3 regions of the Roseovarius sp. MBR-6 genome follow, and region 1 is predicted to be linked to each of the others. Evidence: riboswitches for the same ligand, from Rfam matches in the RefSeq annotation. Region 1 holds a riboswitch; each other region holds the start of a gene.
The links. A riboswitch is a leader RNA that binds a small molecule or an ion and turns the genes downstream of it on or off. The one in region 1 is predicted to bind thiamine pyrophosphate.

Region 1 (5,102 bases):
ATCAAAGCGGGCGAACCATCATACGCGGCGGGCGGACGGGCCCCAATCTGCATGGCGTGATCGGACGGCACGCGGGCAGTGTGCCGGGATTTCACTATTCGGTCTCGATGATCGAGGCCGGTCGTCGCGGCTTGCGCTGGAACGAGGCCGATTTTGTCGTCTATGTGCGCGATGCGACGGAATTTCTTCGGGCGTATCTGGACGATCCGACCGCCCGGGGCAAGATGGCCTACAAATTGCCCGATGCGGAAAAGGCGCGCGATGTGTGGTCCTATCTGGAACGCATTGCCACCCCCTGACCGTCGTGCCGGGCTGCGGCGGAGGAGGCGACCGGTGGCGCGGGAGCGATCACGAAGCGACCGCGACCGGCGTCCTTGGCGGCATAAAGCGCGCGATCAGCCACAGCCATGAGCGCCTCTGCCTCGTCACCGGCCCGCATCCGGCCCAGGGCACCCCCGATGCTGGCGGAAACGCGATGGCACCGCGCGCCATCGCTCACCGGTTCCTCGATCACCGAAATCAGCCGCCTCGCGACAGGATCAAGGTCGGCCCTGTCCGTCATCCCGGGCAGAAGCAGGACAAATTCATCCCCCCCCACCCGCGCGACGATGTCGTCGACGCGCACCACCGAGAGCATCCGCCGCGCCACCACGCGCAAGACCAGGTCCCCCGCCGCATGGCCTTGGGTATCGTTGACCTGCTTGAAATGGTCGAGATCGAGATGCAGGAAAGCGCAGGGTTGGTCCGTTTCCCGAAGTCGCGCAAGCGCAAGGTCGAAGGCGCGGCGATTGCGCAACCCGGTCAGCGGGTCGGTGAGCGCCTGTTCCTGTGCCGCCTGGCGCGCCCCCTCCAGCCGGTGATTGAGGCGGCGCGATTCCTCCATTGCCACACTCTTGGCCTCGAGCAGGTAGAGCATTTCCGTGGTTGGGTCGGTCGCCGCGAAATCCGCGCCCGTCAGGGCGTAATCGCGCACCGCCTCGACCACCGAAATGCCGAAGGAAAGGTTGAGGACCACGCCGCCCGCAGGGCCAAGCGATCCGTCCCCGGGCAGGCGGCACACCACGCCCTTGAGCACATGAGAGGCGCCCGTGCGTGGCCGAAGCCGGAGCCGCGCCCCCTCCAGCGCAGCCAGCCCGGCCATGGTGTCGACACTCTGCGGTCGCAGCACCTCGAACAGTTCCAGAAACCGCGCGCCGACACTCTCGCGCGGGGCCAGGACCCGGGCCAGCGTCGGCCCGGCGGCCAGCACATGCCCGGTCGGCCCGACAAGGGCGAACATCGGGCAAAGCCGCGCGAGCATCGCGTCAAGCGCCGCGACCGCGGTCATCGCACGACCGGCCCCGCGCCGAGATCAAAGGCGCGCCCGTGGGCAAAGGCGGCGTCAAGCAACCGCACCTCGATCACCTCGCGCCGGGCATCCGCGCCCCGAGAGCCGATCAGCACCAGCGCGCCATAGTCATCCGCCATCGCCCGGAGCATCCCCACGAGCACCGGACCGAGCGGAAGCCCCGCCCGCGGACATGCCCCCACCTCGATCCGGTAAAGCCCCGGCATCTCCGGATGAAGCCGGATTTCGGGCAGGGCAAAATCCGGCATGGCGAGACGCGCGCGATCCGGCAAATCCTCCAGCGAGTGCAGGAAATCGAGAAAATCGACGCCACCGAAGCGCAAGAGCCTGCGCACCGCCTCGGTGCGCGGCTGCGAGACCAGATAGGTGCCCAGATCCTCCAGCACCTCCTCGGGCGCGCGCCCCACCCGCTCGGCCAGCGCCGCGAGCAGCCGCTCGGTCACCTCCGGCGCGCAGGGCATCAGCGGCTCGAACGCCGCCTCGCCAAGCGACAGCGCCTCCACCAGCGCCCGCCGGAGCGCCTCGCCATACGTGTCGCGCACGAACCAATCGAGCGCGCGGTTGATCAACCCGTTCATATCCCTCTCCACGCCGATGGGCACAGTATCGCAAGCGTTCTTTAACAAAACCTGAACGCGTGCCGGAAAACTTGCCCCGGCGCGCCCGCGATGCTACGCAGCGCGCATCCGTTGGGGTGCCCGCAAGGGCTGAGAGGCACGCGCCAACCCATCGAACCTGATCCGGCTCGCACCGGCGGAGGGAACGGAGCACGCCCACGCCCCCCTCCCTGCGCGCCCCTGACCGAGGACCGCCCATGTGCGCCGCCCCCGCGCTATTGATCGACGGCACCGCCCGTATCGGCGTGGAGCGGCTCTTTGGCCCCTTGCGCCTCGAGATCGAGGGCGGGCGGATCACCTGCCTGCTCGGCCCCTCGGGCGTGGGCAAGACCACGCTGCTGCGGCTTGTGGCAGGGCTTGACGAGGTGACGCGCTTCGAGGGCCGCATATCCGCCTCTGACGGGCTGCCGCTTGCGGGGCGCATCGCGCTCATGGCACAGGGCGCGGACCTGCTGCCGTGGCGCGACGTGCTGGGAAACGTGGCGCTCGGGGCGCGGCTGCGCGGGCAATCGCCCGACCTGCCCCGTGCCCGCGCGATCATTGACCGGATGGGCCTTGGCCCGCACGCCCGCAAGCGTCCCCATACCCTCTCGGGCGGACAGCGGCAGCGCGTGGCCCTTGCGCGCACATTGATGGAGGACCGCCCCATTGTCCTTCTGGACGAGCCCTTTTCGGCGCTCGACGCGGGCACGCGCGCGCAGATGCAGGACCTCGCCGCCGCGCATCTGGCAGGGCGGACCGTGTGGATGGTGACCCATGATCCCGGGGAGGCCGCGCGGATGGGCCACGCCATCCACATCCTGTCCGAGGCCGGTCTCGAGACCGTCGCGCCGCCCCCCGGCCCGGTCCCGCGTGCGGTCGACGATCCCGACACCCTCGCCGTTCAGGGGAGCCTTCTGGCGCGGCTGCGCGACCTCGGGACAGGCGCATGAACCGCGCCCTGATCCTTGCCGGCACGGTGGCGCTGGCGCTTGGCCTGTGGCAGGCGCTGGTGGTGCTGGCGTCCCTGCCGCCCTTCATCCTGCCGGGCCCCGCGCGCGTGGCCGAGACCCTCTGGAGCAGCCGCGCGCTCATCGCCGAACATGGCCTGATCACCGCCGCCGAGGTGCTCATCGGGCTGGCGCTTGGCGCGGTGCTGGGCGGGGCCTCGGCCATCGGTCTTGCCGCCTCGCCGGTCGCGCGTCGGCTCATTCGCCCGATGATGGTGTTTTCGCAGGCAATCCCGGTCTTTGCCCTCGCGCCGATCCTGACGCTCTGGCTGGGCTATGGCCTTGCCTCCAAGATCGCCATGGCGCTGCTCATCATCTATTTTCCCGTCACGTCGGCGTTCTTTGACGCGCTGATGCGCACGCCGCAGCCGCTTCTTGATCTTGGGCGCGTCATGGGGACGACCCCCGCGCGGCTCATGTGGCATATCCGCGTGCCCGCCGCCCTGCCCGGACTTGCCTCGGGGCTGCGGCTGGCGGCGGTCTATGCTCCGATCGGCGCGATCATCGGCGAATGGGTGGGTGCGTCAAAGGGCCTTGGCTATCTGATGCTGCTGGCCAACGGGCGCGCCAAGATCGACCTGATGTTCGCGGCCCTCATCGTGCTGGCGGTCTTCACGCTGCTCTTGCACCGCGCGGTCGACGCCGGGTGTCGGCGCTGGCTTGACAGCCGGTCGACCTGAGCCGCGCCCTCACCGCCCGGCGCGCGCGTCGGGATGCAGCGACTTGCCCAGGATGTGGTCGGACTTGTGCAGAACGTGCTGCGCCGTCGATACGATCAGCGGATCGGGTGCATGGGCGATCTTGCGATTCTTGCCGGGGTAGTCGATCGAATTCAGGAAATGCAGCATGCAGTTGAGCCGCGCGCGCTTCTTGTCGTCGGACTTGACCACCGTCCAGGGCGCGTCGGCGGTATCGGTGTAAAAGAACATCGCCTCCTTGGCCTCGGTGTAATCGTCCCACTTGTCGAGGCTGGCCTTGTCGATGGGGCTCAGCTTCCAGAGTTTCAACGGATCGGTCTCGCGGCTGGCAAAGCGGGTGCGCTGCTCGCCCTGCGTGACCGAGAACCAGTATTTGAAAAGCCGGATGCCCGAGCGCACCAGCATCCGCTCCAACTCGGGTGTCTCGCGCATGAACTCGAGATATTCATGCGGCTCGCAAAAGCCCATGACGCGCTCCACGCCTGCGCGGTTATACCACGAGCGGTCGTAGAGCACGATCTCGCCCGCCGTGGGCAGATGCTCGATATAGCGCTGGAAATACCATTGCCCGCGCTCCACGTCCGAGGGCTTGTTGAGCGCCACGACACGCGCGGCGCGCGGGTTGAGATGCTCGGTGAAGCGCTTGATCGTGCCGCCTTTGCCGGCCGCGTCGCGCCCCTCGAAGATCAGCACGAATTTCTGCCCCGTCTCCTGCGCCCAGAGCTGGACCTTCAGCAATTCGGCCTGAAGCCGCGCTTTCTGCGCCTCGTAACTGCGGCGGCTGAGGCGGGTCTCATAGGGATAATCACCGTTCTCGAACGCCTGCCGGAGCGAGGCCACCGCCGGCTGTGCCGATCCGGGCGCAGAGATCGCTTCAGGGGCGGTTTCGGTAAGGGCTTCGGTGTTGGCGGCGGTCTCGGTCATACACACACTCCCTGACGATCTGGATTGATAAGCCCGATCCTGACCTTTTGCAGGGCCGCCCGCCTTGATGCGTGTCAAGAAACTGTCACAAATCCGCTCGGGATCATTCCCCGAGGATCGACCCCAGATTGTTGAGGATCGCCACCATGATGAACGCCCCGGCAATCAGCAGCGCAATCAACATCGCAAATTGCACGACAAACGCCCCGGTGCCAAAGCCGAGCGCCAGCAGCGACAGCGTCCGGGGTTCGCGCCGAAAGAGGCCGATCGCGCCGAGGATCGTCGCAAGCACCGCGAGAACCGGCGCGGCATAGGCAAGGACCTCGGCCAGTCCCATCGCAGGCGTTTCCGGCGCGGGCTGCGGCTGACCGAGTATCGAACGGGTCGCGGATTTGCGGATCTCGGCCGCGAACTCGCCGATCTTTGTGGCCGTGCTTGTCTCGGCTGGCTCGAGACATGCAACGCGACGATGAAAACCGCCAGAATGCCGAGCAGCAGACCGGCGAAGCCCCAGACGGGGCGGGGC
Region 2 (5,102 bases), on a different contig from region 1:
GAGGCCTCCCGCGCCGACGATCAGCACATGCGCCTGCGCGAGTCGATCCTGCCCTTCGGTGCCGAGAAGGGCGATCTGACGCGCGTAGCGGGTCATGCCGTCACCTCGATCCAGTCCCGCACCCGCGCTTCGGGATCGGGGTTGAGCGTGATATCCGTGACCGCCGAGACTACATCGGCGCCCGCGTCAAAGGCACCCTGCGCGCGCTCGACCGACATGCCGCCAATGGCGACAAGGGGGATATCGCCGATCAGCCGCTTCCATTCGCCGAGCCGGTCAAGCCCCTGTTCACGCCATTTCATCTTTTTCAGAATGGTCGGGTAGACCGGGCCAAGCGCCACGTAATCGGGATCGTGCGACAGCGCGCGGTCAAGTTCGGCATGATCATGCGTGCTGAGGCCCAGCCTGATCCCGGCGCGGCGGATCGCGGCAATATCGGCGGTATCGAGATCCTCCTGCCCCAGATGCACCCAGTCGCAGCCCAGATCCATCGCCACCTGCCAGTGATCATTGACCACCAGCGCCGCGCCATGGGTGCGGGCAAGGTCGCGCGCCGCCGCGATCTCTGTGCGCAGGGCCTCCCCTTCCATGTCCTTGATGCGCAGTTGCGCCAGTTTCACGCCCAAGGGCAGCATCCGGCGCAGCCAGTCGGCGCGCTCGAAAATCGGGTAGAAGCGGGGCAGGCTCATAGCAGCGCCTTTCCGAACACGGGGGTGGAGGGCGCGGCCATGTCGCGCGGGGCCATCGGGTCGGCCTCATAGGCCAGCCGCCCGGCCTCGACCGCGCGGGCGAAGCCCTCGGCCATCGCCGCCGGATCGCCCGCCTTGGCCACCGCCGTGTTCAACAGCACCGCGTCATAGCCCAGTTCCATCGCGTGCGCGGCCTGCGAGGGCAGGCCCAATCCGGCGTCGATCACCAGCGGCAGGTCGGGGAAATGCGCGCGCAAGGACCGCAGCCCGTAGATATTGTTGAGCCCCAGCCCGGTGCCGATCGGCGCGCCCCAGGGCATCAGCACCCGACACCCGGCCTCGACCAGCCGTTCGCACAGCACCAGATCCTCGGTGCAATAGGGAAACACCTGAAATCCGTCATCGGTCAGGATGCGCGCAGCCTCCACCAGCCCGAAGGGATCGGGCTGCAATGTGTCGGCATGGCCAATCACCTCCAGCTTGATCCAGTTGGTGTCAAACAGTTCGCGCGCCATCTGCGCCGTGGTCACCGCCTCGCGCACCGAATGGCAGCCCGCCGTATTGGGCAGGACATGAACGCCAAGCGCGCGGATCATGTCCCAGAACGCCTGTCCAGCGCGTGCGCCCCCCGCTTCGCGGCGCACGGAGACCGTGGCGATGCCCGCACCCGAGCGGCGGAAGGCCTGCGCCAGGATCGCGGGCGAGGGATATTGCGCGGTGCCCAGCATCAGGCGCGATGTCACTTCGGTGTCGTAGTAGATCGGCATCTCAACCCCCTTGCCGAGGGGCGACGATTTCCACACGATCCCCTTCATTCAATCTCTGTTCCGGCCTGAGAGCGGCGGGCACGAAAGTCTCGTTCACCGCCGTTGCCACCTTGGCCCCGCCGTGGCCCAGCTCGATCAGCAGCGCGTCGAGGGTCGGCGCGGCTGTATCCTGTGCGGTGCCGTTAACCGTGATCTTCATGGGCAAACTCCGGGGTTGTTTCGCCGCCCGTCACCACATCGGCGGCCATTCGCGCAAGCGCGGGCGCCAGAAGAAAGCCGTGGCGAAAGAGGCCGTTGGCATGGAGCACGTCGCCCTTGGCCGTGAGGCGCGGCAGGTTGTCGGGAAAGGCGGGGCGGGCATCAACGCCGATCTCCAGCAGTTCCGCATCGGCGAAGGCGGGGTGCAGCGCGTAGGCGGCGGAGAGCAGTTCCATCACCGAACGGGCCGTGGCGCGGTGGCGTTCCTCGCTTTCGATCTGCGTCGCGCCCAGCATGTAAATGCCATCGCCGCGCGGCACGATATAGAGCGGAAAGCGCGGGTGCAGCAGGCGGACGGGGCGGCGCAGCGTCACATCGGTTGTGCGCAACACCACCATCTCACCCTTGACGCCGCGCAAGTCGGGCAGGCTGTCTTGCGCAGCCAGACCGCGACAGTCGATCACCGGCCCTTGGGGCGCGTCCGTGCCTTGCACAAAGCGCGCGCCACCCTCCTGCAAACGGCGGTGCAGATGGAGCAGCGCCGCGCGCGGGTCGATATGCGCCTCAGCCTCGAAGAACAGGGCGCGGTCATGGCGCTCGGCCAGGTCCGGCTCGAGCGCGGCGAGCTCCTCGGCCTTGACCAGCCGGTGCCCGTTGGTGCGTCGGGCGAACACATCAAGCTCGCGCCGGTCGCGCTCCAGCGTGATCACGAGCGAGCCGCGCCGTGTGACCGTCACGCCCTGCGCGTCCCACCAGTCGGCGGCCTCTTGCCCCAACCGCACCACCGGTTCCTCGGCGGTGAACCCTTCGCAGAAGGGCGCGAGCATCCCGCCCGCCCACCACGAACAGGCCGCTTCACCGGGCAAGGGGGCCGGGTCGATCAGAGTGACGGCCACGCCGCGCGCCCTCAACTCGGTGGCCACGCAAAGCCCGACGACGCCCGCGCCACGGATCGTGACGGCGCGGGTCATGGCCAGACCTCGTGGAAATGATGCACCGGCCCGTGCCCGCGGCCGATATCGAGACGGTCAGCGGCGCGGATCGCGGCGTGGAGCCAGCCATGGGCGCGGGTGACGGCCTCGGACAGGCCAAGCCCCTGCGCCAGCCCCGCCGCGATGGCCGAGGAATAGCTGCACCCGGTGCCATGGGTGTTGCGCGTGGCAATGCGGGGGGCGTCAAGGCGGTGGGGGTCGACGGCCATCAGCCAGTCGGTGCAGGTCTCGCCCGCCGCGTGACCGCCCTTCATCAGAACCGCCTTTGCCCCCAGATCGCGCAGCCGCGCGCCCTGGTCCCGCATCCCGGCGTCGCTCACGGCCTCCGGCAGACCCAACAGCGCCGCCGCCTCGGGCAGGTTGGGCGTGAGCAGATCGGCGCGCGGCAGCAGATGCACGATCAGCGCCGCGCGCGCCGTCTCGGGCAAAAGCCGCGCGCCGGATTTGGCGATCATGACCGGATCGAGCACGACCGGGCCGCGATACCCGGCCAGGGCCTCCGCCACCGTCTCGATCAGCGCGGCATCGCCCAGCATCCCGATCTTGATGGCATCGACGCGGATATCATCCAGAACGGTGGCGATCTGTGCTGCCACCACCTCGGGCGGGACCGCGTGAACCGCTGTCACCGCGACGGTATTCTGTGCCGTGACGGCGGTCAGCACGCTTGCGCCATAGACGCCAAGCGCGGAAAACGTCTTGAGGTCGGCCTGAATGCCCGCGCCGCCGCCGCTGTCAGAACCCGCGATTGTCAGTGCGCACGCCACCATGCCCGCCTCCTCATGTTCGCGGAACGGCCTTCGGGCACCATCGGGGCGGAGGTCCGTTCCCTACGCCGGCATCACCCGGATCAGGTTCGATGGGTTGGCTTGGCACCTCTCAGCCCCTTGCGGGGCACCCCAACGGAATAATGGAGACGTAACACCGCGAACCGGCACCTTCAAGGGTCAGCCGCGCAGACGCAGCCCCTCGGGATCAAACGGCGGATGCTCCAGCACCCGCGCATCATCCGCGCGGCCCAGAAGCGAAACGTGAAGCGCGGTGCCGGGGGTGGCGTGTTCGGCCTTGAGATAGGCCAGAGCGAGGGATTTGCCGACCGCGTGGCCATAGCCGCCCGAACTCACCTGACCCGCGGCCGTGCCACCCGGCAGAAAGATCGGCTCGCCGCCCGAGGCATCGGCCTCGGTCGCGTCGATCTCGAGCAGGACCATGCGGTCGCGCGGCGCGTTATCGGAAATGGCGCGCCAGCTCTCGTGGTTGAGGAAGGGCTTGTCGGGGCGGATGAGGCCCGCCAACCCGCATTCCTGCGGCCAGTATTCGGGCGAATAGTCGCGCCCCCAACTGCCATACCCTTTCTCGAGCCGCAGCGACATGAGCGCGCGGCTGCCCACGGGGCCCGCGCCGATGGCTTTGCCCGCCTCGATCAGGGCCGAATAAAGCCGTGTCTGATCGGCCTCGGCGATGTGCAGTTCCCAACCCAGATCGCCGGTGAAGCTGACGCGCAGCGCGACGGCCTCGACGCCCGCCACGGTCATGCGCTGCGAGCGGAAGAACGGAAAGGCGGCGTTGGAGAGGTCCGCGTCGGTGAGGCCTTGCAGCAGGGCGCGCGATTGTGGCCCCGCGACACTGACCCCGCAGACGGCCCCGGTCAGGCTTTCGAAACGGGTGCCCTCGGGCAGCGGCACCTGCGCGAAGAAGCGCCGGTGATAGCGTTCCGCCGCGCCGCCACCGAGCACCCAGAATTCTTCCTCCCCGAGCCGCGTCACGGTGAAATCCCCCGCGATCCCGCCCCGCTTGCCGATGAGCGGCGTGAGGCAGGCGCGGCCCACCTCCCGCGGCATCCGGTTGGCGAAGAGCGCGTTGAGCCAGTCCTCCGCCCCCGGCCCGGTGACGCGGTATTTGGCAAAATTGGAGATGTCGATGATCCCGGCACGATCACGCAAGCCGCGCGCCTCGCGGCCCACGGCCTCCCACCAGGGCTGTCGGGTGAACCCGGCGCTGTCGGGAATGGCGGCGTCGAAATAGAGCGGATGCTCCCAGCCGAAGTTGAGGCCGAAGCGCGCGCCCATCCCGGCCTGCATGGCATGGATTGGGCGGGTGCGCACTGGGCGGCCCGCGGCGCGCTCCTCGCCGGGGAAATGGATCTTGAAGCGGTGCGCATATTGGTCGGCCACGCGCGCGCGGGTGAAATCGCGCCCGGCCCAGTCGCCGAACCGCGCCAGATCCCAGGCGAACATGTCAAGCGACGGCTCGCCCTCGACCATCCATTCGGCGGAAAGCTTGCCCAGACCGCCCGATTGCGAAAACCCCGGAATGATGCCGCAGCAGCAGAAATAGCCCCGCAGTTCCGGCACCGGGCCAAAGAGCGCCGCCGCGTCGGGCGACCAGATCATCGGCCCGTTGATCACCCGCTTGATCCCCGCGCGCCCCACCGCCGGGACACGGTCGATGGCGCG
Region 3 (5,102 bases), on a different contig from region 1:
GGGTGATGCGATGCGCCTTGTCGCCGCCCGACACGCCCTGATCTGCCTCTGCCGGGGTCATGGTGCGGAACTTGAGAAGGAAAAACCCCTCGGTCGGCGTCTTCATCCGCTCGGACCGGAAGAAGACAGGCCGCCCATCCAGCACCAGCACGGCCAGCGCGGTGAGCGCCATCACCGGCGCCAGAAGCACCCCGAGGGCCAGCGCAAAGACAAGGTCGAAGGCGCGTTTCGCAGGCGTCATGAGGCAACCGCCCGCCATTGGCGGACCATCTCGCCGGGTGTGCTGTCCTCGGGGGCAAAGGCGTGGAGCGCGGCAAGCCGGGTGCAATCGAGGGTGATGCGCTGATGCGCCGTCGGCGGGGCGGGGCGGGGCCGGCTGCTTGCCCCCGCCGCCTGTGCGAGCGCGGCCATGGTCACGGGACCGGGGGCCGCGATGTTGAGCGCGGATGGCAACGCTCCGTCATGCAGGCACAGCGTGACCAGCACCTGCGCCAGCGTGCGCGGCCCGATATAGGAGCGCAGCGGCCCTGCGCCATCCGCGAAGACATCAAGCGTGATCTCCCCCGCCCCCCGCGCCACGTTCAGAAGCAGCGCATCCGCGCCCGCCACATTCCCTATCCGCAGCGCGCAGACCTCAAGCCCCCGGTCACGCCACGCGCGCCCCACCGCCTCCATCTCCAGCTTGGCCGCGCCATAGGCATTGGCGGGCGCGCAAGCGGTGTCCTCGGTGATATGCTCGCCCGGTCCGTAAACCGCCGAAGACGAGGCCAGCAACACCCGCGTGATGCCCGCGCTTTCAGCCGCCGCAAGCGTGGCCTCGGCAAGTATCCGGTTGCGCGACATATCGTGGCCCGCGCCCGGCACGACCCCCGCCAGCGCCACCAGCGCCCGGAATGTCTGTCCGCTCCGCGCCTGATGGTCGATGAGCGCGCGCGGCCCCTCCATCGGGTCCCACAGAAGCGCCCCCGCCGGCACCATCCGACGATATTGTGGCACGACAGGCACAGCCGAAACCGGCCAGTGCCACAACACCATCCGTCCGACCCGTCCCGATGCCCCGGTCAGAAGAACCGGCGCGCGCGCCCTGTCCGTCATGCGCCCCCTCTTTCCGGGGACATGACCCGCCCCGGCCCCTCGCGGTCTATCAATCAATGCCGCCTCTCGACAAGAGACCGCCGTCGGGACGCCACATTCGCTTGAACTGCGCAGATCGTCGTTCTACCCTCACCCTTGCAGGGGAGTCCCGCCTTGGGGACTGAGAGGCTGACAGGTGGTGACACCGGTGAGGCGACCCTTTGAACCTGATCCAGTTGATACTGGCGTAGGAAGCTCGGGAACCGCGCGCCGCATGGCGGTCTGTCTGTTCCGAAGGGGGACCCTTCCCCACGCCTCCCCGTCCACGGCTCATCTGGTCTCTTTGGAACCATGGCTCGAGGAGCACCAAAATGACCACCCTGACCACCCCCACCGTGACCACCGGCCCCTTGCCCGCCTCGCGCAAGATTTACGTGGCGGGCGCGTTGCACCCCGATATCCGCGTGCCCATGCGCGAGATTTCCACCCATCCCACGGCGGGCGAGGCCCCCTTGCCGGTCTATGACAGTTCCGGCCCCTATACCGATCCCGAGGCGCAAACCGACATCGCGCGCGGCCTGCCCGCGCTGCGGCGCGGCTGGATCATGGCGCGCGGCGATGTGGCGGCCTATGAGGGCCGCCATGTGAGGCCCGAGGATAACGGCTTTGTCACCGGCGACCGGCTGGTGCCGGAATTCCCGGTGCGGGGGCAACCCCTTCGTGGCACGGGCGGTGCGGCCCCCACGCAACTGGCCTATGCGCGCGCGGGCATCATCACGCCCGAGATGGAATTCGTGGCCATCCGCGAGAATCAGTTGCGCGAGGCGGATGCGGCACCGCGCGACGGCAATGACTGGGGGGCCAGCATCCCAGACCATGTGACCCCCGAATTCGTGCGCGCCGAGATCGCGGCGGGCCGCGCCATCATCCCGGCCAATATCAACCACCCGGAACTGGAGCCGATGATCATCGGGCGCAACTTCCTTGTGAAGATCAACGCCAACATGGGCACCTCGGCCGTCACCTCCTCGATGGAGGAGGAGGTGGAAAAACTGGTCTGGGCGATCCGCTGGGGGGCCGATACGGTGATGGACCTTTCCACCGGGCGCAACATCCACAACACCCGCGAATGGATCATCCGCAATTCCCCTGTGCCCATCGGCACCGTGCCGATCTATCAGGCGCTGGAAAAGGTGCATGGCGTCGCCGAGGACCTGACATGGGAGGTGTTCCGCGACACGCTGATCGAGCAGGCCGAACAGGGGGTGGATTATGTCACCATCCACGCGGGCGTGCGCCTGCACATGGTGCCGATGACGGTGAACCGGGTGACGGGGATCGTGTCGCGCGGTGGGTCGATCATGGCCAAATGGTGCCTGCATCATCACCGCGAGAGCTTTCTTTATGAGCATTTCGAGGAGATTTGCGACATCTGCCGCCAGTATGACGTGAGCTTTTCACTGGGCGACGGGCTGCGCCCCGGCTCCATTGCGGACGCCAACGATGCCGCGCAATTCGCCGAGTTGGAGACATTGGGGGAACTCACGAAAATCGCGTGGGCCAAGGAGTGCCAGGTGATGATCGAAGGCCCCGGCCATGTCGCCATGCACAAGATCAAGGAGAACATGGACAAGCAGCTTGAATGCTGTCACGAGGCCCCCTTTTACACGCTCGGGCCGCTCACCACCGATATCGCCCCCGGCTATGACCACATCACCAGCGGCATCGGGGCGGCGATGATCGGCTGGTTCGGCTGCGCCATGCTGTGCTACGTCACGCCCAAGGAACATCTGGGCCTGCCCGACCGCAACGATGTGAAAACCGGCGTCATCACCTACAAGATCGCGGCCCATGCCGCCGACCTTGCCAAGGGCCTGCCCGGCGCGCAGCGGCGCGACGATGCGCTGTCACGCGCGCGGTTCGAGTTTCGCTGGGAAGATCAGTTCAACCTCTCTCTCGACCCCGAAACCGCGCGCGACTTCCACGATCAGACCCTGCCCAAGGAGGCGCACAAGGTGGCGCATTTCTGCTCGATGTGCGGGCCGAAATTCTGTTCGATGAGGATCAGCCACGACATCCGCGCCGAGGCGCAGAAAGAGGGGATGGCGGCGATGGCCGAGAAATTCCGCGAAGGCGGCGATCTTTACGTGCCCGTGGCCGAGACCGACAAAGTCTGAAACGGAAAACGCCGCCCGGTTTATCCGGGCGGCGCATCCTTGTCCCTCATCCGCGACTGGCCTCAGGCGGCCAGCGCCTGCTTTGCCTGATCGACGATGGCGTTGAACGCCGCCGGTTCGTGCACAGCGAGATCGGCCAGAACCTTGCGATCCACCTCGACCCCGGCAAGCGACAGACCGTTGATGAAGCGCGAATAGGTCAGCCCCTCGTCATGGGCGCGCACGGCGGCGTTGATCCGCTGGATCCACAGCGCGCGGAAATTGCGCTTGCGGTTCTTGCGGTCGCGCGTGGCGTATTGGTTGGCCTTGTCGACGGCCTGTGCGGCCACCTTGAAGGTGTTCTTGCGGCGGCCATAGTAGCCCTTGGCGGCCTTGATGACTTTCTTGTGACGGGCGTGGGTGACAACCCCACCTTTGACGCGTGACATATCCTGATTCCTCCTTAACGCGCGTAGGGCATCATCGGCTTGATGATCCCCTCGTCGGCTTTGCTGAGCGTGGTGGTGCCACGCGCGTTGCGGATGAATTTATTGGTCCGCTTGATCATGCCATGGCGCTTGCCGGCCTGTGCGGCCACAATGCGGCCAGAGGCCGTCATCTTGAACCGCTTCTTGCAGCTCGACTTGGTCTTCATCTTGGGCATTTCCGGCTCCTCTTTCGGTCGGTAGAATCGCCAGCCTCGGCATGCCACATCTGGCCGGACCGGCGGAATGAGCGGGTGCTATACGCGCTCCGCCCGAAGAGTGCAAGAGGGCCTGCGCCACACCTCAACCGACCGGAGGATTGCGCCAGCAGGAGGGAGCAAAGGGGGTGACAAGCGCGCGCTCCACCAGGTCCAGCCGGTCCTGCCCGTAGAACGGATCGCCCGCCACCACATAGGTGGGCGAGCCAAAGACCGGCAGGGCAATCGCCTCGGCGGTATTGGCACGGTATATCGCCTGTATGTCCTCGCTGCGCGCGGCGCTCAGGATCGTGTCGGGATCGAGGCCGCAGCCCGCGACCAGCGGGATCAGCGTTCCGGGATCGGAAATGTCGGCATCGTCGCGCCAATGGGCCTGAAGGATGGCGTAGGAGAGCGCATCGGCCCGGTCCCCGGCGGCGATGATCGCGCCGCTGGCCAGCGAGAGCGGCGCGTCGTGATGGGTGGGGCGGTGGCGGATGATCTCGACGCCGCGCAACTCGGACCAGCGTTCGATCTCGCGCCCGAAGAAGTAATCGACATGCCCTTGCGTGCGCGCGGCAAAGGGCAGGCCCCCCGCCGCCTCGACCACCGGAGACAGCTCGATCGGCTTGTGTTCGAGCCGCACGCCATGGGCCGCGCATATCTCATGCAGCCGCCGCGCCCCCAGCCAGGCATAGGCGGAATGGGCCGAGTAGTAATAGTGGATCACGCTCATGCCCCGAGCCTATGGCGGAGGAGAGCCGGAGGCAAGCGTGAGGATGACGGCACCCGGGGTGGCGGGGTCACGCGGGATTGTTCTGGACCGGGCGCGCGCGGGGCCTACACTGACGGCACCCGGAGGAGACCCGATGCGCGCCCTGCCCCTTTTTCTTGGCCTGCTGGCCGCCCTGCCCTCTGCCGTTGCCTCGGCGGGGTGCGCGCGCGATGCGATGCTGGTCTTTGACGGGTCGGCCTCGATGGGCGAGCTTGGCCATGACCCGACCGCGCCCACCCGCATCATGGAGGCGCGGCAGGCGGTGCAGGACGCCCTGCCCGATATCGCGCCATTGCGCCGGATCGGGCTTTTGACCTATGGGCCGGGCGGCGCAGATAGCTGTTCGGGCCTCACGCTGCACTTCGCGCCCATGGCCGGTGCCGCAGCGGCGGTGACCAGGGGGATCGACGCGCTG

Region 2: another riboswitch for thiamine pyrophosphate. It lies ahead of thiD (bifunctional hydroxymethylpyrimidine kinase/phosphomethylpyrimidine kinase); the one in region 1 lies ahead of ABIE57_RS12810 (ABC transporter ATP-binding protein).
Region 3: another riboswitch for thiamine pyrophosphate. It lies ahead of thiC (phosphomethylpyrimidine synthase ThiC); the one in region 1 lies ahead of ABIE57_RS12810 (ABC transporter ATP-binding protein).

Annotation. Positions count from the first base shown of each region.
Region 1 covers NZ_JBEPPW010000009.1:127,821-132,922, forward strand. Annotated here, with positions in the region: gene ABIE57_RS12795 (c-type cytochrome) at 1-299, shown strand, start outside; gene ABIE57_RS12800 (GGDEF domain-containing protein) at 272-1,327, opposite strand; gene ABIE57_RS12805 (heme NO-binding domain-containing protein) at 1,324-1,926, opposite strand; TPP riboswitch at 2,029-2,127, shown strand; gene ABIE57_RS12810 (ABC transporter ATP-binding protein) at 2,163-2,897, shown strand; gene ABIE57_RS12815 (ABC transporter permease) at 2,894-3,634, shown strand; gene ppk2 (polyphosphate kinase 2) at 3,644-4,576, opposite strand; gene ABIE57_RS12825 (hypothetical protein) at 4,680-4,913, opposite strand.
Region 2 covers NZ_JBEPPW010000003.1:40,787-45,888, reverse strand. Annotated here, with positions in the region: gene ABIE57_RS04780 (ThiF family adenylyltransferase) at 1-96, opposite strand, end outside; gene ABIE57_RS04775 (thiamine phosphate synthase) at 93-689, opposite strand; gene ABIE57_RS04770 (thiazole synthase) at 686-1,456, opposite strand; gene thiS (sulfur carrier protein ThiS) at 1,458-1,655, opposite strand; gene ABIE57_RS04760 (FAD-dependent oxidoreductase) at 1,639-2,625, opposite strand; gene thiD (bifunctional hydroxymethylpyrimidine kinase/phosphomethylpyrimidine kinase) at 2,622-3,416, opposite strand; TPP riboswitch at 3,457-3,558, opposite strand; gene ABIE57_RS04750 (GcvT family protein) at 3,594-5,102, opposite strand, start outside.
Region 3 covers NZ_JBEPPW010000012.1:75,619-80,720, reverse strand. Annotated here, with positions in the region: gene ABIE57_RS14560 (sugar transferase) at 1-241, opposite strand, end outside; gene ABIE57_RS14555 (NAD-dependent epimerase/dehydratase family protein) at 238-1,095, opposite strand; TPP riboswitch at 1,225-1,345, shown strand; gene thiC (phosphomethylpyrimidine synthase ThiC) at 1,446-3,251, shown strand; gene rplT (50S ribosomal protein L20) at 3,314-3,679, opposite strand; gene rpmI (50S ribosomal protein L35) at 3,694-3,894, opposite strand; gene ABIE57_RS14535 (2-hydroxychromene-2-carboxylate isomerase) at 4,019-4,648, opposite strand; gene ABIE57_RS14530 (vWA domain-containing protein) at 4,782-5,102, shown strand, end outside.